Regions from separate parts of the Microtetraspora sp. AC03309 genome, predicted to be linked through region 1. Evidence: riboswitches for the same ligand, from Rfam matches in the RefSeq annotation. Region 1 holds a riboswitch; each other region holds the start of a gene.

Region 1 (7,237 bases):
TGACCTGCTTCGATACTGAGTTGGATGCCCCTCGGTGACGATTCGCACCGTCCGGGGGTCGGCGAGAGGCCAGCGCTCATCGAGGGTGCCCGCGGCGTGCTGTCGCCGGCTGCCTCCGGGATCCGTCGTCGCGAGCGCCGCGTCGGTGGCACCCGCCGCGAGCGAGGTGCGCGCGTCCGCCCGCGGTCGCGTGTCCGCCGCGAGGACGCCGACCCCGCGCCCGGCGACCGGACCGTGATCCGGATCCCTCCATTGCCGATGACGAGGGCCGACGTGGCGATCTGTTTCCCCGACCCGTACATGGCGCTCCCGAATGCAGGAACGCGGGTAGCTCCATGATTTATGACATTTGGGGATCGTCCGCGAGGGAGGCGGATCGCGGGGTACCGCCGGCAACGCGCGCGTTGCCCAGGATCGTGACAGCGACCAGCACGGCGCAGATGCCCGCGATCGACGCGACCACGGCCGCCACGCCGATCCGGGGCGCCATGAGCGGCAGCGGCAGGATGGCGGTGGCACCACCCAGAACCGCGGCAGGGTTGATGACTGGCTCTGCGACGACAAGTACCTGTACCGCCCAGAGGAGAGCGAGGTAGGCGAAGACCGGGATGGCGACGGCGTACCCGAGTGCCGACGGAGCCGCCACCACCCCGTGCCCGCTCTGCTCCACCGCGACCTCGAGCCCAGCGCCGAGGGCGGCAAGGGCGGCGAAGATGCCGTAGTGACCGTATCCCCACAAGTAGGACCGATGACGGCGGTCACTGAGGCCCTCACCAGCCTGTACGAGGAAGTACAGCCACCAAAGAGCGAACAGCAGGACGAGGCTGGAGACAGCGATGACGATGAAGGGACCGCTGATCCTGCCCGATTCGAGCGCCGCTTCGACCCCTCTGCTCGCGGCGAGGACGCTCTCGCCGAGCAGAATGATCGTGAACAGACCGTAGCGTTCGGCGATGTGGTGCGGGTGCCAGTTGGTGGCCCTGTCCCGCTCCGCCCACCGTGGCACCGCGAGTTCCAGGACGACCAGGCAGGCGAAGGACGGCAGCTCGATCGATGAGGGGAGGGCTCCCGTCGCCGCGAGGACGAAGCGAAGCAGCCAGCCCACCTGCACGAGGCTGATGCCGGCGGCGTAGCGCAGCGCGGTGCGGCGGCTCGCCGGGTCCTCGAAACCGGCCCGCAGCCATTGGGCGACGAGCGCCGTCCTCATGACGAGGTAGCCCAGCGTGACGATTCCGTAATCGGAGTGACCGGCCGCGGCCGGCACCCCGGCGGCGAGCACCAGCACGCCCGCCATCTGCACCATGGTCAGCAGCCGATAGGCGACATCGTCGGTGTCGTAGGACGAAGCGAACCACGTGAAGTTCATCCACGCCCACCAGATCGCGAAGAAGACCTGGAGGAACGGGACCAGCCCGGCGAGGCCATGACCGCCGGCGACGCTGTGCGCGAACTGGGCGGTGACGACCGCGACCGCGACCACGAAGGTGAGATCGAACAGCAGCTCGAGCTGGCTCGAAACGCGGTGCGGCTCATCAATGGCACGAGCGCTCATCCGGACCCGGATCCGGATGGTGGTGCCGGCTGGTGGCAAGGTCTCGCTCCTGTCGCTCCGCGACGTCCGGTCGTCTGAAAGACAGGTCGGCGTTCTGATCCGTGACAACGCGACGCCGAGACCGCAGCATAGGGCTTGTCGTCACGCTGTCAAAGACCACGAGGCTGTCCGGCTTCGGCGTTGTCGTGTGCGGGATCGCCACGGCACGCAGGTCAAGCTCCGCGATCGGATCGAGCCCTTCAGCAAGACGCGATAGCCGGAACCATCTACGCGAACCCGGTCCTTGGTGAGCTATGCGTCGTATGCGACCATGGTCGCGAAGGCGACGGCGGAACGAGGAAGCCGGTGTGAATCCGGCGCGGTCCCGCCACTGTGATCGGCGAGCGAACCCCGACGACGCCACTGCCCGTACGCGGGTGGGAAGGCCGGGGCGAGCTTCGACCCGAGAGCCAGGAGACTCACGCGGTCGCCTCCTCACAGAAATTGGGGCGGATCTCCCCAAGAGAGGACGGTGGCCGCCATGCCGTGTAACCGGCGTGACGTCCTTCTCGCTGCCCGCGGTACGGTCACCGGCTTTCCGGTCGGCTGCTTCATGGCTGACGGTCGTGGAACCGGCCGCCGTGGCGGGACTCTCCTGGTGATCCGGCTCCTCGCCCGCCGCGTCGCGCTATCGAGGAATGGCGGTCGCGGCCCGTTCCCAGGAGACCATCGATGGGTATCCCCCGCCCGATCCACGGCGCGCTGCTCGCCGTCCTGCCCGCGGTCCTGCTCACCGCCTCCGCCTGCGCCGGAGCCGAACCGTCCGCGTCCCCCGCGACGGCCGCCTCGGCGGCTGAGGGTCGCTGCGTCACCTCCTACGACGCGAACGCGGACTACTTCCCGGTCAAGCAGACCCTGACGCACGCCGCCAACTTCACCCTCACGTACGCCAAGAACTACCAGGTCGTCACAGTCAAGCAGCCGTCCCCCGGCGCCAAGCCCGAGACGTACGTGCTGGTGCGCTGCGGCACGCCCGCCCCCGAGCTGACCGGCGACCTCGCGGGCGCGGTCACCGTCGAGACGCCCATCGAGTCGCTGTACTCCGCCTCCACCACGCACCTGCCGTTCATCACCGAACTGGGCGTACTGGACCGGCTCAAAGCCGTCGCATCCGCCGGATACATCACCTCCCCCGAGGTACTGGAGCGGGTGAAGTCCGGCGCGGTCACCGAGTACGCCTCCGGCCAGGAGATCGACACCGAGAAGGTGATCGGCGCGGGGCCGGACGTGCTGATGACCGGAGGCACCGAGGACAAGGCGTACGGTCTGCTGCGCCGGGCCGGGATCAAAGTGGTCGCCAACGCCGAGTGGCTGGAGTCCACCGCCCTCGGCCGGGCCGAGTGGATCAAGCTGATGGCCGCGCTCACCGGCACCGAGGCCAAAGCGAACGAGGTGTTCGGGACGATCGAGTCCGACTACACGGCACTGGCGGCCAAGGCGAAGGCGGCCACGCCGGTCACCGTGCTGCCCGGCCAGATGTACCAGGGCCAGTGGTCGATGCCCAACGGCGGCAGCTACGTCGCCGGACTGATCAAGGACGCGGGCGGGACCTATCCCTGGGCGGGCACCTCCGGTTCCGCCAGCACCACCCTCGACCTGGAGGCGGTGCTGGCCAAGGCCAAGGACGCCAAGATCTGGCTCGCCAACGTCAACGAGTGGAAGACCCTCGGCGATGTGAAGAAGTCCGACGCCCGCTACGCCACGTTCTCCGCGTACGGGACCGGCGAGGTGTGGTCGGCCAACAAGACTCTCGGCCCCGGCGGTGGCAACGACTACTGGGAGCGCGGCGTCGCCCGTCCCGACCTGGTCCTGAGCGATCTGGTGGCCATCCTGCATCCTGACCTCGCGCCCGGCCACGAGTTCAGCTTCTACCAGAAGATGACCAAGTGACCGCAGCGGCGCTGACAGCCGTCCCGGTGGCGGTTCGCCGCCGGACGGTGGTCCTTTCGATCATGGCGTTGGCGGTGCCGGTCGCGTTCGCGCTGGCCGTCACGCTCGGTTCCACCGCGATCCCCCTGTCCCGGGCGCTGCCCGCGCTGCTGCGCGACGGCACCGCCGACCCCGCCGTCCGCGAGATCATCTGGACGGTGCGGCTTCCGCGCGCGATGACCGCGGCCCTGGCCGGAGCCGCCCTGGGCGTGGCCGGGGTGCAGATGCAGACGTTGTTCCGCAACCCGCTGGCCGAGCCGTACATCCTCGGGGTGAGCTCAGGCGCGAGCCTGGGCGTCTCACTGATCATCATCGGCTGGGGCGGGACGGCGGGCGCGTTCACCGCCGGCGTGGCCGGGCTCGGCCGAGCCGGAGTCGTGCTCGCCGCCACCGCCGGGGCGGCGGCGGTGCTCGCTGTCGTACTGGCTCTGTCGCGGCGGGTGCGGTCCGTGGTCACGCTGCTGATCGTCGGGGTGATGGTCGGCTCGGCCACCACCTCGATCATCACGGTGCTGCTGGTGTACACCGACCCGCAGCGCGCCCAGCAGTTCATCAGCTGGGGCTTGGGCAGCTTCGCCGGGACCACGTGGGCCGATCTCGCCCTGTTCGGCCCGGTCTGTCTGGTCGCGCTGGCGGCGGCGCTGGCCGGGGTCAAGCCGCTCAACGCGCTGCTTCTCGGCGAGAACTACGCCCGCACGATGGGGGTGCGGGTGCGGCTGACCCGCACGCTCACCCTGCTGGTGTCCTCCGTGCTGGCCGGCGCGGTGACCGCCTACTGCGGGCCGGTCGCCTTCCTCGGCCTGGCCGTACCGCATGTGGCCCGGCTGACGCTGGGCACCGCCGACCATCGGCTGCTTCTGCCCGGGGTGGCGCTGCTCGGCGCCGCGGTGGCACTGCTGTGCTGCGTGGCCGCCCAGGTGCCGGGCGGCGGGGTCGTGCTTCCCCTCAACGCGGTGACCACCATCCTCGGCGCGCCCGTGGTGATCGCCGTACTGCTGCGCAGCCGCGCGGCCCGTACCGGACCGGCGGTGTGACCATGGACGATCGGGGTTTGCGCCTGGACGGCGTGTGCGCCGGATACCCGGCGCGGCGCGGCCACCGTGGGCGTCTGGTACTGGACGGCCTGGACGCGACCGCCGCACCCGGTGAGCTCACCGTGCTGATCGGCCCGAACGGTGCGGGCAAGTCCACCCTGCTGCGGACCATGGCCGGACTGCAGCCTGTCCTGGACGGGCGGGTCCTCATCGACGGCGCCGCGATCGAGTCGGTGCCGGCGAGTGAGCTGGCCCGGCGGCTCGCCGTCGTCCTCACCGAGCGGGACCTGCCCGCCCTGCTGACCGCCCGGGAACTGGCCGGGCTGGGACGGCACCCGCACACCGGGTTCACCGGACGGCTGTCGGCGGCGGACGGCGAGATCGTCTCCTGGGCGCTGGAGGCGGTCCACGCCGTCCATCTGGCCGACCGTCCGGTGACCGAGCTGTCCGACGGCGAGCGCCAGCGGGTGCTGGTCGCCCGCGCCCTGGCGCAGCAGCCTTCGGCGATCCTGCTGGACGAGCCGACCGCGTTCCTGGACGTCACCTCCCGGGTGGCGCTGATGGGCCTGCTGCGGCGTCTCGCCCGCGAGAACGATCTCGCCGTCGTGGTGTCCACGCACGACCTGGAGCTGGCTCTGCGGGTCGCCGACCGGCTCTGGCTGCTCGCCCCCGGCGGCCTCCTGAGCGCCGGGACTCCGGAGGAGCTGACTCTCCGTGGAGTGATCGGCGCCGCCTTCGACGGCGACGAGCTGTCCTTCGACCCCGCCTCGGGAGTGTTCGTGCTCCAGGCGGGCAGCGGAGGAAGAGTGCGTGTGACCGCCGACGGTATCCACCGCCCGCTGCTGGAACGCGCGCTGGCCAGAGAAGGCTGGCGTACGGCCGCGGTCCGCCGTACCGGCGAGGCCGCTGTACGGTCTGCCCGCTGCGATGCCGGTGCCGACGCCGGTGCCGGACCCGGTCCCGATGGGGAGGCCGTCGAGCTGGCGGTACGGCGTACGGGCAACGGATACGTGGCGGCCTTCGACGGCGAGGTCATCAGGTTCGCCACGATTCCCGAGTTGGCGGCGTGGAGCCGCCACGCGGCCGACACGCTGCGGGAGACACCTCCGACGCTGCGGCCCGCCACTCCCCTGGCCGTGTCAGGCGCGGTCTGCGACGTCTCCACGGTCGGCGGCTACTTCGAACTCGGCATCGGTGAGGTCGAGGACGGATGGCGGCCACTCACCGACCTGTTCACCGATCCCGGCGTCCTGGAGAAAAGGATCGCCGACGTCGCCGAGCGGCTGAACACCACCGAGACCCGGGTGGCCGCCTCGATCCTGTTCCAGGGGATCGCCGCCCGCATCTGGTCACCTCCCCTCGGCGCGGCGATCGCCCACGGCCTGCTCATCGACCTGGATCCCGGACGGATCCACTGGCAGGCGGCGCCCAGCGGACCGCTGCCGCTGCGCGCCACAGGCCTCGACGGATGGCAGGTCCGCGACCCGGAACGGATCACGGAACGGCTGCACCACACTGTGGTGACCGGGCTGCTGGAACCGCTCACCGCGGCGTTCCGGACTGTCGTGAAGATCGCACCGGGCCTGCTGTGGGGCAACGCGGCATCCGCGCTGGCCGGGGCCGTCCGCGCCATCGCCCGCGTACGCCCCGAACTCAACGACACGGCCGTCACGCTGGGCCGCGAGCTGCTGGACCTGGGCCCGCTGCGCGACACCGGGGAGCTGGCGGAACCGGCGCCCGGCCATCCCTTCTTCGTCCGGCGCAGCTGCTGCCTGTACTACCGCCTGCCCGGCGGCGGTAAGTGCGGCGACTGTGCCCTGATCGCCCCCGGCACGCGGCACGCGCAGTGGGCCCGTGCCGTACGAGAATCTCAAGGAGCCCGATGAACCACACCGTCGTCGAAGAAGAGGGCACCGGCACCCTGCATGTCTGGGAGCTGCCCACCGACGAGCAGACCCTCCTGTCCCTGGTGAAGGACATCTTCGACAAGTACTGGGAGCACATCTGGTTCGGCGTGATCATCCAGGGCGCCGCCTGGGAGGTCGCCGCACCCAACGCGCCCGAGCGGATCAGCCTGTACGACGGCTATGTCACCGTCGACTTCGGCCGCTGGCACTTCCACCTCTGCATCGGCGAGCACACCGCCAGCGGCCCCGAACTCGGCCGGATCCGCCGCTGCGCCCGCGCCGAGATGTACCGCCGGGTCGGCGCCGACGGCAGCCCGACCTCCTGGGGCGTCCGCCTCTTCAACGGCCGGGACGAGCAGCTCATGACCGTACTGCTGCCCAACCCGTTCCTCACCGACCGCCAGCAGGTCCTCGACCCGCCGGACTTCACCCGGCTGGCCGCCTGGGACGAACTCCGGGCCACCTACCTCGGCCTGGAGCCCGACCCACTGGACCGCACCGGCAAGGGCTTCGTCCACGGATGAGCGGGATCGTCGTCTGCCGCGGCTACTGCTGTGGCAGCAGCCGGTAGGTCCCGCGCCTCGACCACGGCGCTCGGCCTGCTCACGTCACGGTCTGCGCCTTGATCAGGGGAATCTGCCCACCGGCGAGCACCATCGCGATCTGGCGGGGGGAGAGCCGGTGGCGGACGACGACGTCGGCGCCCGTGGTCGCGTCGCGTACGACGATGTCTCCGCCCCTCTCCAGCGCGGTGCGCAGGTCCTCCAGGGACAGCT
Region 2 (7,237 bases), on a different contig from region 1:
CGCCGATATGCCATCGCCTCCGCCCTCTGCGTCGCCCTCTGCGTCACCGGCGCCACGGGCTGCGGCGGCGCGGAGAGCGACGAGTCCGCGAGCGCGGTTCCGGACGGTTTCCGGCGGATCGGCGGCACCCCCAACGGCCTGCTCGTCGCCGTACCCGAAAGCTGGGCCTCGATGGACCTGGCGGCGGGCGACGCGGAACGGATGATCGAGGACAGCGGGCTGTCCGGGCCGGCGCTGGAGCAGGCGCGCGGCAGCCTCAAGGGGCTGGCGGCGAACAAGGCGGTGTACGCGACCGACCCGGCGTCGGCGGAGAAGTCGCCGAACCGTTTCGCCACCAACCTCAACGGCTTCTGCCAGCCGAGCGTGGGCGCCACCGCGCAGGCACTGATCGACGTCGCGAAGTCCCAGCTCACCGAGCTCCACGCGGAGGTCTCGGAGGCGGCCGAGGTGCCGCTGGGGGGCGCCCAGGCAGTCCGGATCAGGTACGTGTTGCCGTTGCGGGGCGTGAAGGTGCGTGGCACGCAGTACTACGTGCCCTCCGGCAGGGGCACGACGTGCATCGTCACCCTCACCACCGACCTCGACGGCAAGGACGCCCTGTTCGAACAGATCGCCGGGACGATCCGGGCGATCTAGAGGTACAGTCCGTCGAGTGGGAAGATCACGGCCTTTCTGGCGGCTCAATCCGGCGGAGCGGAAGCTGTGGGACGCCTATCCCTCGGGGGCCTGGGTGGACCTGCGCGAGAGCGAGAGGGACGATCCCGCGCACGGCGCCTCGTGGGGGCGCGAGCGCGTCGTCCGCGCCCAGGTGATCGCCGCGTTGCTGCTCGGGATGCGCGAGGGCCGGCCGGGCGAGGTACCGGGCATCCGGCTCGCCGGGGCCAGGATCGTGGGCGACCTCAACCTGTCCGACGCCGTCTTCACCTCGAAGCTCCACCTGCTGAACTGCTACATCCCGGGCGCGGTCTCGCTCAACGACGCGCGCACCAGGGGCGTCCGTTTCCGCGGGTGCGACATCCACAGGTTCAAGGCCGGTCGGGCGGTGATCGACGGCCTGTTCGATCTCGACGGGTCCACGATCAGAGCCGGGGTGCGCCTGGACAACACCCACGTCACCGGGCAGTTCCGGCTGTCCCGCGCGACGATCGGCACCCCCGAGGGCGCCTCGCGCGGCTCGGAGAGCTACCTCACCGACGCGCGGGCGCCGTACACCCCGGAGGAGATGGAGGCGCGGGGGTTCACACGGAGCCACACGGCACTGTGGGCGGGGGGTCTCACCGTGGACGGCGGGGCGTTCCTGCGCGGTATGCGCAGCACGGGGACGCTGCGCCTGATCGGCGCCCGTTTCAACAGCGGGATCTACCTGCAGCGGTCCGTCATCGCGACCGGCGGAGCGTACGCCGTGCACGCCGACCATCTCCAGGCCACCACGGGCGAGTTCAGCGACGGCTTCACCGCGGAGGGCACCGTACGGCTGCGCGGCGCGCGGTTCTCGGGGGTGCTCTCCTTCGACCGGGCGAAGCTGACGGCGCCGGAGCGCGTGCTCCATCTGAGCCACATGCAGGTCGACGAGCTCATCCTCACACCGGCCTCGATCGAGGGCGAGATCAACCTCGGCTATTCGCGGATCGGCGTGCTGCTCGACCGGCCCGACTGCTATCCGGGGAACGTCCACCTCAACGAGACGACGTACGAGTCGCTGCGCGGGCCGGCCCGGCTCTCCGACCGGCTGGCCTGGCTGCGGCGCGACCCCGACGGGTACCGGCCGCAGCCGTATGAGCAGCTCGCCTCCTACTGCCGGCGAATCGGGCACGAATCCGAGGCGCGGAGGGTGCTGCTGGCCAAGCAGCGCAGCAGGCGGCGGACGCTCAGGCTTCCGGGAACGATCTGGGGCTGGCTGCTCGACGTCATGGTCGGGTACGGCTACCGCCCCTGGCTGGCGGGGGTGTGGGCGGGCCTGCTGCTCGCCCTGGGCACGGCGGTGTTCTCCGCGCACCACCCGTCGCAGATCGGCCTGGACGAGCGGCGCAGCTTCAACCCTCTTCTCTACACGCTCGACCTGCTGGTGCCGGTGAGCCTGTTCGACCAGCGGGGCGCGTGGGAGCCGGTCGGCTGGACGCAGTGGCTCGCCGGCGGCCTGATCGCCGCCGGCTGGATCCTGGCCACCGCCCTGATCGCCGGCGGCACCCGCGTACTCAGGCCGTCCGGGCCGTCCTGACCGCCCGCGCCCGGACGCCCGTTCCTCGCCGCCCCGTGGGTCAGAACGCCTCGTCCAGGCTGACGTCGCCCTCCACCGCCACCTGGTAGGCCGAGACCCTCCGCTCGAAGAAGTTGGCCAGCTCCTGCACGTCCTGGAGCTCCATGAAGGCGAACGGATTGGCGGTGCCGTACCGGAGGGGCAGGTCGAGCCGGGCCAGCCGCCGGTCGGCCACGTACTCCAGGTACTGGCGCATGCTGTCGGCGCTCATCCCGCGCAGGCCGTCACCGCACAGGTCGTAGGCGAAGGCGAGCTCGGCCGCGACCGCCTCCTCGATCATGCGGGTGACCTGGGCGCCGAGCTCGTCGTCGAAGAGGTCGGGCTCCTCGGCCCTGACCGTGTCCACGACGCTGAAGGCGAACTCCATGTGCATGGACTCGTCGCGGAACACCCAGTTCGTCCCGGTAGCCAGCCCGCCGAGCAGGCCGCGGGAGCGCAGCCAGTAGACGTAGGCGAACGCGCCGTAGAAGAACAGTCCCTCGATGCAGGCGGCGAAGCAGATCAGGTTGAGCAGGAACCTGCGCCTGTCGTCCTTGGTCTCCAGCCGGGTCAGACCGTTGATGGAGTCGATCCACCGGAAGCAGAACTCGGCCTTGTCGCGAATCGAGGGGATGTGCTCGACGGCGGCGAACGCCTTGGCCCGCTCGTCCGGGTCGGGCAGGTAGGTGTCAAGGAGCGTGAGGTAGAACTGCACGTGCACGGCCTCCTCGAACAGCTGCCTGCTGAGGTAGAGCCGCGCCTCCGGCGCGTTGATGTGCTGGTACAGGTTGAGCACGAGGTTGTTGGCCACGATGGAGTCCCCCGTGGCGAAGAACGCGACGAGCCGGTTGATCAGGTGTCGCTCCCCCGCGTCCAGCTTGACCAGGTCGGCGAGGTCGGAATGGAGGTCCACCTCCTCCACCGTCCACGTGTTCCTGATCGCCGCGCGGTACCTCTCGTAGAAGTCGGGGTAGCGCATCGGCCTGAGGGTCAGGTCCATCCCGGGGTCGAGCAACATCGTGATCACGCTTTCTGGCGTTGGTACGGCTGGGGGCGGCTGCGGTGCGGGCGCGTGCGGGGCGGCTACTGGCACGCGTCGCAGATCTCGGGGTTCTCCAGGGAGCACGCCACGGCCTCCGGATCCGGTACGGCCGGCGCCCCGGTGCCGCGCGCGGCGGGCACGCTGGGCACGGTGGACACGGTGGTCTGGCTGATCCTGGTCGCGGGGCGGGACCGCAGGTAGTAGGTGGTCTTCAGGCCGGCCCGCCAGGCGTACGCGTACATCGACGAGAGCTTGCCGATCGTCGGCGTCGCCATGAAGAGGTTGAGCGACTGCGCCTGGTCGATGTACGGCTGGCGCGCGGCGGCGAGGTCGATGAGCGCCTTCTGGGGCAGCTCCCAGGCCGTCCGGTAGAGCGTGCGCAGCTCGCCGGGGATGCCGGGGACGTCCTGGATCGAGCCGTCGGCCCGCTTGATGGCGTCCCGCATCTCCTGGGTCCACAGCCCGAGGGCCTGGAGGTCGGCGACGAGATATCGGTTGACCTGGAGGAACTCACCCGACAGGGTCTCCCGCTTGAACACGTTGGAGACCTGGGGCTCGATGCACTCGTAGCATCCGGCGATCGACGCGATGGTGGCCGTCGGCGCGATCGCGATCATCAGCGAGTTCCGCAGCCCGGTCTCGGCGATCCTCGCGCGCAGGGCCGCCCATTCCCCGCTCCGGCCGTCGCTCCCGGACTCGCCGACCGCGCCGTCGGGATAGTGGTCGGGGTGCAGCACGCCGCGGGCGGCGCGGGTGTCGTCGTAGGCCGGGTGCCGTCCGCGCTCCACCGCGAGGCCTGCGGAGGTTCCGTACGCCGCGAGGGCGATCTCCTCGGCGATCCGGGTCGACAGGGCGAGCGCCTCCGGCGAGTCGAACGGCAGCCGCAGGGCGAAGAACACGTCCGCGAGGCCCATCACGCCGAGCCCGATGGGCCGCCATCTCCGGTTGGCCGCCTCGGCTTCGGGCGTCGGGTAGAACCCGAGGTCGATGGTCCGGTCCAGGAACCGTACGGCGGTGCGGACGGTGGCGCGGAGCCGGGCCCAGTCGACGCCGCCGGCCGGGTCGGCGGGGCGGGGGGCTCCGGTGCGGGGGGCGAGATGCGCGGCGAGGTTGATCGAGCCGAGGTTGCAGACGGCGGTCTCGGTGTCGCCGGTCACCTCGAGGATCTCCGTGCAGAGGTTGGAGAGGTGGATGACGTTCTGCGGGAGGGCCGTCTGGTTCGAGGTCCGGTTGGCGGCGTCCTTGAAGGTCATCCAGCCGTTGCCGGTCTGGGCGAGGGTGCGCATCATGCGGCCGTAGAGCGTGCGGGCCGGGATCCGCCGGACCTGGCGGCCTTCGTTCTCGGCGGCGCGGTACGCGGCGTCGAACGCCTCTCCCCACAGGTCGGTCAGCTCCGGGACCTCCTTCGGGTCGAACAGCGACCACATGGCGTCCGCCTCGACCCTGCGCATGAACTCGTCCGGCACCCAGTTGGCCAGGTTGAGGTTGTGCGTGCGGCGGGCGTCCTCGCCGGTGTTGTCGCGCAGTTCCAGGAACTCCTCGATGTCCGCGTGCCAGGTCTCCAGGTAGACGCACGCCGCGCCCTTGCGCCGCCCGCCCTGGTTGACCGCCGCGACGGAGGAGTCGAGGGTGCGCAGCCACGGCACGATCCCGTTGGAGTGCCCGTTGGTGCCCCTGATCAGCGAACCCCGGGCGCGGACCCTGGTCCAGGAGACGCCGATGCCGCCCGCGTATTTGGACAGCCTGGCGACCTGGCCGTAGCGCTCGTAGATGCTCTCCAGCTCGTCACGCGGCGAGTCGAGCAGGAAGCAGGAGGAGAGCTGCGGACGGCGTGCCCCCGAGTTGAACAACGTCGGAGAGCTCGGCAGGTAGGACAGCGTCGACATGAGCCGGTAGAGCTCGGCCGCCTCGGCGACCCCCGGGAGGCCCGACCGGTACGCCAGCCCGCACGCGACACGCAGGAAGAAGTGCTGCGGGCGCTCCAGGACCTTGCGGGTGACCGGGTGGCGCAGCAGGTAGCGGTCGTAGACCGTGCGCAGCCCGAAGTACTCGAACCGCTCGTCCGCCGTGTGATCGACGATCGCGTCCAGTTCGGCGGCGTGCCGCGCGACGAACGCGGCCAGTTCGTCGTGGACCAGGCCCTCCGCGTGGGTCGCGGCCACCGACTGGGAGAAGCCCGAGGAGCCGGAGGAGGCGGGTACGCCGTGCTCCGCCGCCTCGTCGGCGATCAGCGCGGCCAGCAGCCGGGCGGCGGCCTTCGAGTTCTCCGGATCGGTGACGACCCGCGCCGCCGCCTCCTCGATCGCCGCCCACCGGGCCTCGGCCCCCGATTCCGCGATCGTGGCCAGTGTCACGTGATCTCCCCTCCCGAGTCGGAACCCCGTCAGGGCCTCGGGAGGCGGGCGTACGCGTCGGAGCGGGCATGCTCGCGCCGTGGCCGGCGCGTCGCTCGTCGGCGGGCCCTCCCTCGAGGCCCGGACACAACGCGCGCGGACGTCCGGTCCGCGCACGCGTCGCCGGCAGGTCTTCGGACTCGCGGGCGTGGCGTCGCTCGGGCCGGGTTCGGCTCTCGCGCGCCGGACCTACTGGCCGTCGCTTCCCGGGCCGGTGGACGGCCCAGTGCTCGATCTGACGGCGGTCGTTCCCGCTCACCGCTGCGGGGCAGTCCCGGACTCGCACCGGGTTCCCTCTTGCCTCACCCCGGGCGTGGGGTGAACCAGCAACGTGGAGGATCCTACATGTAGTGCCGTCGGACGCAACCACCACAACAAATTGTGTCGATCCGTGGGTGTCGTGCCCGAGTGACGTCTCTCGGCGCGTTCGCGCGAGGGCGGTTCAGAGCAGTCCGAGATCTCCGAGCACCGCTTTGGTACGGCGCGTCTCGGTGCTCAGCCACTGGCGGAAGTCGTCGCCGTCCAGGTACATCGGCACCCAGCCGTTGGCGCGGCAGGCGTCCGCCCAACCGGGCAGGTCCGCGATGGCGCGGCACAGATCGAGCAACCGCTCCCGCCCCTGGTCGCCCAGCCGGCCGGGGCCGAGGAGCCCGGTCCAGTTGGCGTACTGCATGCGCACGCCGGACTCCATCAGGGTCGGCGCGTCCACGCCGTCCAGCCGCTCCCGCGACGAGACGGCCAGCGGCCGCACCCGTCCGGCTCGGATGTGGGCCGCGAGTTCCCGCCGGCCGCCGAGCCCGGCGACGGCCCTGCCGTCGAGCGTCGCGGCGAGCACGTGGGAGAGGTCGGGGTACGCCGCGTAGTTGAGCGAGCGGGCGTCGATCCCGAGCCCCTGCGCGGTCAGACCGTAGAGCACGTGGTCGGGGCCGCCGGAGTCCCGCCCGGCGAGCCGCAGCCGGGCCGGGTCGCGGGCCAGGGCCGCGGCCAGGTCGTCGAAGGTGCGGAACCCGGAATGCGGCCCGGTGACCATCACCACCCAATCGCCGGCGAACCGGGCGAGCGGGGAGGTCCCTTCGATGAGGCCGCCGGATCCCCTCGTCGCCGCGACGGCGACGAGGGTGGAACCGGTGACCATCAGGTCGTCGGAGTCCGCCCTGGCGGCGAACCCCAGGGCGCGTGCCCCGGTGTCCGCCGATCGGGTGCGGATCTCGACCTTCCCGGCCAGTCTCTGGCGCTCGATGAGGGTCTTCAGCTCCCTGGCGAACGGGCCACCCTGGACCCCCACCTGGGCGGGGACGACCAGGGAGATCGGGGGGCCGCCCCGGGGCCGGTCCGTTCCGCATCCGGCCGACAGAGGGAGCAGGCCCACCCCCAGTGCAAGAAACGCGCGGCGCCGCAAATCGGTACCCCTCCCCCGAGAGTCTCTTGTACCGTCAGAGTACGACCCATCACGGTTAGTGATGAAATGTCGGATCTTGCGGGGCCTTCGCAGGCGGCCGGGACCCGCCGCCTTCACCACCCCTTCAACACGAGAAGCGGAAAATCTCGCAAAGAAAAGCGCCCACG
Region 3 (7,237 bases), on a different contig from region 1:
CGCATCGCCGCCAGCCAGTTGGGATTGACCACCCGGGCGCGGAAGACCCGCGCGGTCTCCTCGTGCAGGGTCCTGGTGCGGACCGCGTCCGGGCGGGTGCTGTCCCCCACGTACGCGGCGGGCGCCCGGCCGGTCAGGGCGCGTACGGTGGCGACCATCCCGCCGTGGTACTGGAAGTAGTCGTCGGAGTCGGCGATGTCGTGCTCGCGGGTGTCGATGTTCTTGGCGGCCACCGCGATCCGCCGGTACGCGCTCTCCATGTCCTGCCGGGCGGGCACCCCGTCGAGGTCGCGACCGTAGGCGTAGCCGCCCCACACGGCGTACACCTCGGCCAGGTCGGCGTCGTCGCGCCAGTTGCGGCTGTCGATGAGCGGGAGCAGACCGGCGCCGTACGCGCCCGGCCGGGAGCCGAAGATCCGCAGCGTGGCGCGCCGCTCGTCGCCGTGGGCCGCGCGGTCGGCCTCCGCGTGCGCCCGTACGTAGTTGTCCTCGGCGGGTTCGTCCAGGCCCGCCACCAGTCGTACCGCGTCGTCCAGCATCGTGACGACATGGGGGAACGCGTCCCTGAAGAACCCGCTGACGCGTACGGTCACGTCGACGCGCGGCCTGCCGAGTTCGGGCAGCGGGATCGGTTCGAGGCCGCCGACCCTCCGGGACGCCTCGTCCCAGACCGGTCGTACGCCGAGGAGCGCGAGCACCTCGGCGACGTCGTCACCCGAGGTGCGCATGGCGCTGGTGCCCCAGACGGACAGGCCGACGGAACGCGGCCACTCGCCGGTGTCGCTCCGGTACCTGTCGAGCAGCGAGTCGGCCATCGCCTGCCCGGTCTCCCAGGCCAGCCGGCTCGGCACCGCCCTCGGGTCGACGGAGTAGAAGTTCCGCCCGGTCGGCAGCACGTTGACCAGCCCGCGCAGCGGCGAGCCGCTCGGCCCCGCCGGGACGTAGCCGCCGTCGAGCGCGTGGAGCAGCGCGCCGATCTCGTCCGTGGTCCGGGCGAGCCGGGGCACGATCTCCTCCGCCGCGAACCCGAGGATCCGCTCCACGCCCGCCGCGACCTCGGAGGCGCCGAGGACGGAGACGGTCACGGGACGGACGGCGGACGGCTCCCAGCCGTGCTCCTCCATGCCCTCGACGAGGGCGCGGGCCAGGGCCTCGGCCTCGTCCACGGTCACCCGGGAGGCGGCGCCGTCCTCCGCCAGGCCGAGAGCCTCACGCAGGCCGGGCAGCGCCTCCTGACCGGCCCAGATCTGGCGGGCCCGCAGCATGGCCAGGACGAGGTCCACCCGGACCTTCCCCTCGGGGGCGACGCCGAGCACGTGCAGGCCGTCGCGGATCTGGGCGTCCTTGACCTCGCACAACCAGCCGTCCACGTGCAGCAGGAAGTCGTCGAATTCGGTGTCGTGCGGCCGGTCGGCGATGCCCAGGTCGTGATCCAGCCGGGCGGCCTGGATCAGCGTCCAGATCTGCGCTCGGATCGCGGGAAGCTTGGCCGGGTCCATGGCCGCGATCGAGGCGTGCTCGTCCAGCAGCTGCTCCAGCCTGGCGATGTCGCCGTACGTCTCCGCGCGGGCCATCGGCGGCACCAGGTGATCGACGAGTACGGCGTGCGCCCGCCGCTTGGCCTGGGTTCCCTCGCCCGGATCGTTCACCAGGAACGGATAGACCAGCGGGAGGTCGCCGAGTGCCGCGTCGGGCCCGCAGGACGCCGACATCCCCGCGGACTTGCCGGGCAGCCACTCCAGGTTGCCGTGCTTTCCGACGTGCACGATCGCGTGCGCGCCGAACTCGTCGGCCAGCCACCGGTAGGCGGCCAGGTAGTGATGGCTCGGCGGCATGTCGGGGTCGTGGTAGATCGCGATCGGGTTCTCCCCGAACCCGCGCGGCGGCTGCACCATCACCACGAGGTTCCCCGCGCGCAGGGCCGCCAGCACGATCTCCCCGGCGGGGTCGCGGGACCGGTCGACGAACAGCTCGCCGGGCGGCGACCCCCAGTGGCCCTCGACGTCCGCGCGCAGGTCCGCGGGCAGCGTCTCGAACCAGGCGCGGTACCGCGCGGCCGGGATCCGCACCGGGTTGGCCGCCAGCTGCTCCTCGGTGAGCCAGTCCTGGTCCTGACCGCTCGCCGCGATGAGCGCGTGGATCAGCGCGTCGCCGTCCTGCTCCGCCGCACCGGGGAAGCCCGCTCCGAGGTCGTAGCCGGTCTCCTTCATGGCCGCGAGCAGCCGGACCACGCTGGCGGGGGTGTCGAGGCCGACCGCGTTGCCGATCCGCGAGTGCTTCGTCGGATAGGCGGACAGCATCACCGCGATCCGCCGCTCCGGCGCCGGGACGTGCCGCAGCAGGCCGTGCCGTACCGCGATGCCGGCGACCCGCGCCGCACGTTCGGGATCGGCCGCGTAGACGGTCAGGCCGTCGCCGTCGACCTCCTTGAACGAGAACGGCACGGTGATGATCCGCCCGTCGAACTCCGGGATCGCCACCTGGGACGCGGCGTCGAGCGGGGACAGGCCGTCGTCGTCCTCGCGCCACGCGTCACGTCCCGTGGTCAGGCACAGTCCCTGCAGGATCGGCACGTCGAGCTCCGCGAGCGCGCCGACGTCCCACGCCGCGTCGTCGCCTCCGGCCGACGCGGTCGCCGGACGGGTGCCGCCCGCCGCGAGCACGGTGACGACCAGGGCGTCCACGCGCCGCAGGGTGCCCAGCAGCTCAGGCTCGGCGGTGCGCAGCGAACCGCAGTAGACGGGCACCGCCTGCCCGCCCGCGTCCTCGACGGCCCGGCACAGCGTCTCGACGAACGCGGTGTTCCCGGCGACATGGTGGGCGCGGTAGTAGAGCACGCCGATGACCGGTCCGTCCGCGCGCCGGGCGACGCGTTCCAGGGGTCCCCACGTGGGCAGCGGCTCAGGCGGAGCGAAGCCGTTCCCGGTGAGCAGCACCGTGTCGGAGAGGAAGGCGTGCAGCTGGGCCAGGTTCGCCGGGCCGCCGTGCGCGAGGTACGCGTGCGCCTCGGCGCACACCCCGCCCGGCACCGTGGACAGCTCCATCAGCTCGGCGTCGGGCGCCTGCTCGCCGCCGAGCACCACGACCGGCCGGGGGCCGGCGAGCAGCGCGTCCAGCCCGTCCTCCCAGGCCCGGCGCCCGCCGAGGAGCCGTACGACGACGAGGTCGGCGCCCTCCACCAGGGCGGGCAGGTCCGGGACGGTGAGCCTGGCCGGGTTGCCCAGCCGGTAGCCCGCCCCGCCCTCCCGGGCACTGAGCAGGTCGGTGTCGGAGGTCGACAGCAGGAGGATGCCAGGAGACGGCACAGAGCGCACGAGAAAGTCCTCCCTCGGGGTCCTCGCCCCGGGTCGTGGTCGTCACGACGGCAGGAGTCTCCTGGCTCCCGGATCGATGCTCACCCCGGCCTTCCCGTCCGTCGCCGGACCGTGGCCTTCGGTGGGGGTCGCTCCCCGGTTACAGTGGCGGGACCGCGCCGGTTTCACACCGGCTTCCTCCCTGCGCCGTCGCCTGGGATCACACTATGCCAGGCCGACACCCGCGGGGAAATGGGGCGTTACCATCCTCAGCGTGTTCATCGGTGACCTTTCCGGACGGTCGCGGTCCGACGCGTGCCCCGGAGCCCTTCAGGTGCACGCCGCCGCCGACGGTGGCCTGGCACGGATCCGCATCCCCGGCGGCGCGGTCACCGCGTACCAGCTCCGCGTGGTCGCCGCCGCCGCCCGCGAGCTCGGGTCCGGCGTGATCGAGCTGACCTCCCGCGCCAACCTCCAGGTGCGCGGCCTCCAGGTGCGCGGCCTCGCCGGGCGGGAAGTCCGGGCCGGAGACCAGGGGCCTTCCGGGGCGCCGGACTTCGCCGCGCGGATGGCCGCGGCTGGCCTGCTGCCCTCGGCCACGCACGAGCGGGTGCGCAACATCGTGGCCTCGCCCCTGGCCGGTCGCGCACCGGAGAGCAGGCTCGACGTGCGCCCTCTGGTGGCCGAGCTGGACCGCGAGCTGTGCGCCCGGCCCATGCTCGCCGACCTGCCCGGACGGTTCCTGTTCGCCCTCGACGACGGGTCCGGCGACATGCCGGTCCTCGGCGCCGACGTCACGCTGCTGCCGGATGTGCCGGACGTGGCGTTGCTGCTCGCCGGTGCCGACCGCGGGTTGCGCGTGCCCGCCGGTTCCGCGGTCGCGGGCCTGCTCGCCGTCGCGGAGGCGTTCCTGGCCGAACGCGCGGAACAGGGGTCGGGCGCGTGGCGGCTCGCCGAGCTCGCCGACGGCCCCGCCCGGGTCGCGGCCCGCGCCGCGAGCGCGGAGCCGCGTCTCCGCCTGTCCGCCTCCGCCGTACGGCCGGCGGGTGCGGCGGCGGCTCGGGCCACGGGGACGGTCGGGACGGTCGCGCAGCGGGACGGGAGGTGCGCCCTCATCGTCCTCGCTCCGCTCGGGCGGCTCACGGTGGCCCAGGTGGAGGCGCTCGCCCGGGCGGCCGAAGTCGGCGGGGGAAACGGCGGGGGAAACGGCGGGGGAGAGGTGCGGGTGACGCCCTGGCGGGCGATCGTCGTACCCGATCTGCCGCCGCCGGCGGTCGGCGAGCTGCGGGTATCGCTCACGGACGCGGGCCTGGTCGGCGATCCCGCGTCGCCGTGGCTCGGCCTGACCGCCTGCACCGGCCGCCCCGGATGCGCCAAGGCGCTCGCCGACGTCCACACCGACCTCCACACCCACGTCGGCGCCGGGGGGAGTGCGGACCTTTCAGGCGATGCCGTACGCTCACCGACCGGTAAGGGGGACCTGCTTCCCGTGCACTGGGCGGGCTGCGAGCGGCGGTGCGGACGGCCGCGCGGCCGGGTCGTGGACGTGATCGCCACCGAGGACGGGTACCGCGTCGAGCTGGACGGCGTCAGCCGTACGTTCGCCGACGCCGAGCAGACGAGCGCCGCCGTCGCGGCGACCAGAGAGGGAACGTGATCGACTACATCCGGGACGGGGCGGAGATCTACCGCCGGTCCTTCGCCACCATCCGCGCCGAGACCGACCTGAGCGGCATGCCGCCGGGCGTCGCCCAGGTCGCCGTCCGCATGGTGCACGCCTGCGGCATGGTCGACCTGGTGAACGACCTCGCCTGGTCGCCCGGGGTCGTGACGGCGGCGCGCGAGGCGCTGCGGAACGGCGCGCCCGTGCTGTGCGACGCCATGATGGTGGCCTCCGGTGTGACCAGGCGCCGCCTTCCGGCGGACAACGAGGTGCTCTGCACGCTCGGCGACTCGCGGGTTCCCGAGCTGGCGGAACGGCTGGGCACCACCCGCAGCGCCGCGGCGCTGGAGTTGTGGCGCGACCGGCTCGACAACGCGGTGGTCGCGATCGGCAACGCGCCGACCGCGCTGTTCCGCCTGCTCGAACTGGTCGAGGAGGGGGCGGGCCGCCCGGCGGCCGTGCTCGGGGTCCCGGTCGGTTTCATCGGGGCCGCCGAGTCCAAGCTGGCCCTGGCCGAGCATCCGTCCGGCCTGGACCACCTGGTGGTCCACGGGCGCAGGGGCGGCAGCGCGATGGCCGCGGCCGCCGTCAACGCGATCGCGAGCGAGGAGGAGTGAACGGGATGAGCGGAGAGTCCGGCCACCTGTACGGGGTGGGGCTGGGGCCCGGTGACCCGGAACTCGTGACCGTGAAGGCGGCGCGGCTCCTCGGCGCGGCCGACGTGATCGCCTACCACAGCGCCAGGCACGGGCGCAGCATCGCCAGGTCGGTGGCCCTGCCGTACCTGCGGGGCGACCAGATCGAGGAAGCGCTGATCTATCCGGTCACCACCGAGACCACCGACCATCCCGGGGGATACCAGGGCGCGCTGGACGACTTCTACGTCGAGTGCGCCGCCCGCCTCGCCGCGCATCTGGACGCGGGGCGGGACGTGGTCGTGCTGTGCGAGGGAGACCCCCTCTTCTACGGCTCGTACATGCACATGCACAAGCGGCTCGCGCACCGGTACCCGACCGAGGTGGTGCCCGGCGTGACCTCCGTCAGCGGGGCGTCGGCGGTGCTGGGCCGCCCGCTGGTCGAGCGGGACGAGACGCTGACCGTGCTGCCGGGCACCCTCCCGGCGGACGTCCTGGCCGAGCGGCTGGCCGCCGCCGACTCCGCCGCGGTGCTGAAGCTCGGCCGGACCTTCGAGAAGGTGCGTACGGCTCTCGCCGAGGCCGGGCGCCTCGACGACGCCTGGTACGTCGAGCGGGCCACGACGGACAAACAGCGAATCGAGCCGCTCGCCGACGTCGATCCGGCCACGGTCCCCTACTTCTCGCTCGCGCTGGTGCCGAGCCCCCTCACCCCGGTGGCGGGCAGCCCGGCGGAATCCGCTCGTACGACCGAAAGCACGACGGAATGTACGGGCGAGGTGGTCGTCGTCGGGCTGGGCCCGGCGGGACGGCCGTGGCTGACCCCCGAGGCGCAGGACGCCCTCGCCGCCGCCGACGAGCTGGTCGGCTACGGGCCCTACCTGGACCGGGTGCCGCCCAACCCGCGCCAGCGCCGCCACCCCACCGACAACCGGGTCGAGGCCGAGCGGGCCGCGCACGCGCTGGAACTCGCCGCCGCGGGCTCGCGGGTGGCCGTGGTCTCGTCGGGGGATCCCGGGGTGTTCGCCATGGCCAGCGCGGTGCTGGAGGCGGCGGCCGAACCGAGGTTCGCCGGTGTCGCCGTCCGGATCGTGCCCGGCCTGACCGCCGCGCAGGCCGTGGCGAGCCGGGCCGGTGCCCCGCTCGGCCACGACTACTGCGTGCTGTCGTTGTCGGACCTGCTCAAGCCGTGGGAGGTCGTCGCGGAGCGGATCAGCGCCGCGGCGAAGGCCGACCTCGTGCTGGCGATCTACAACCCGGCGTCGCGGAGCCGTACCTGGCAGGTGGCCGCCGCGCGGGACCTGCTGCTCGAACACCGGGCCCCGGACACGCCCGTCGTCATCGGGCGTGACGTCGGAGGTCCGGAGGAGAGCGTGCGGGTCGTGGAGCTGGCCACGCTCGATCCGGCCGAGGTCGACATGCGCTGCCTGCTGATCGTGGGTTCGTCCACGACGCGGATCGCCGATCGCGGCGGGCGGCCCGTCGTCTACACCCCGCGCCGCTACCCGGCGTGAGATCCGACCCAGGCCGCGGCCGCCTCGACGGTGTCCACCTGGAGGACCCCGTCGGGCGGCGCCGGCCGCCGTACGACGACCACGGGAAGTCCCAGCTCGCGCGCGGCGGCCAGCTTGGCCGTGGTCATCTCG

What was found. A riboswitch is a leader RNA that binds a small molecule or an ion and turns the genes downstream of it on or off. The one in region 1 is predicted to bind cobalamin.
Region 2: it holds a riboswitch for cobalamin, as region 1 does, so the genes downstream of both, IMZ11_RS39345 (ribonucleoside-diphosphate reductase subunit alpha) here and IMZ11_RS06560 (ABC transporter substrate-binding protein) in region 1, are expected to answer to the same signal.
Region 3: it holds a riboswitch for cobalamin, as region 1 does, so the genes downstream of both, cobN (cobaltochelatase subunit CobN) here and IMZ11_RS06560 (ABC transporter substrate-binding protein) in region 1, are expected to answer to the same signal.

What each region holds. Positions count from the first base shown of each region.
Region 1 covers NZ_JADDIL010000008.1:107,508-114,744, forward strand. Annotated here, with positions in the region: gene IMZ11_RS06555 (low temperature requirement protein A) at 341-1,591, opposite strand; cobalamin riboswitch at 1,846-2,033, shown strand; gene IMZ11_RS06560 (ABC transporter substrate-binding protein) at 2,264-3,481, shown strand; gene IMZ11_RS06565 (iron ABC transporter permease) at 3,478-4,554, shown strand; gene IMZ11_RS06570 (ATP-binding cassette domain-containing protein) at 4,557-6,440, shown strand; gene IMZ11_RS06575 (hypothetical protein) at 6,437-6,985, shown strand; gene IMZ11_RS06580 (aconitate hydratase) at 7,065-7,237, opposite strand, start outside.
Region 2 covers NZ_JADDIL010000114.1:5,069-12,305, reverse strand. Annotated here, with positions in the region: gene IMZ11_RS39360 (hypothetical protein) at 1-636, shown strand, start outside; gene IMZ11_RS39355 (hypothetical protein) at 653-2,218, shown strand; gene IMZ11_RS39350 (ribonucleotide-diphosphate reductase subunit beta) at 2,259-3,254, opposite strand; gene IMZ11_RS39345 (ribonucleoside-diphosphate reductase subunit alpha) at 3,320-5,632, opposite strand; cobalamin riboswitch at 5,779-6,014, opposite strand; gene IMZ11_RS39340 (tripartite tricarboxylate transporter substrate binding protein) at 6,114-7,040, opposite strand.
Region 3 covers NZ_JADDIL010000102.1:6,886-14,122, forward strand. Annotated here, with positions in the region: gene cobN (cobaltochelatase subunit CobN) at 1-3,314, opposite strand, end outside; cobalamin riboswitch at 3,369-3,494, opposite strand; gene IMZ11_RS38155 (precorrin-3B synthase) at 3,568-4,950, shown strand; gene IMZ11_RS38160 (precorrin-8X methylmutase) at 4,947-5,573, shown strand; gene IMZ11_RS38165 (precorrin-2 C(20)-methyltransferase) at 5,579-7,105, shown strand; gene IMZ11_RS38170 (cobalt-precorrin-6A reductase) at 7,093-7,237, opposite strand, start outside.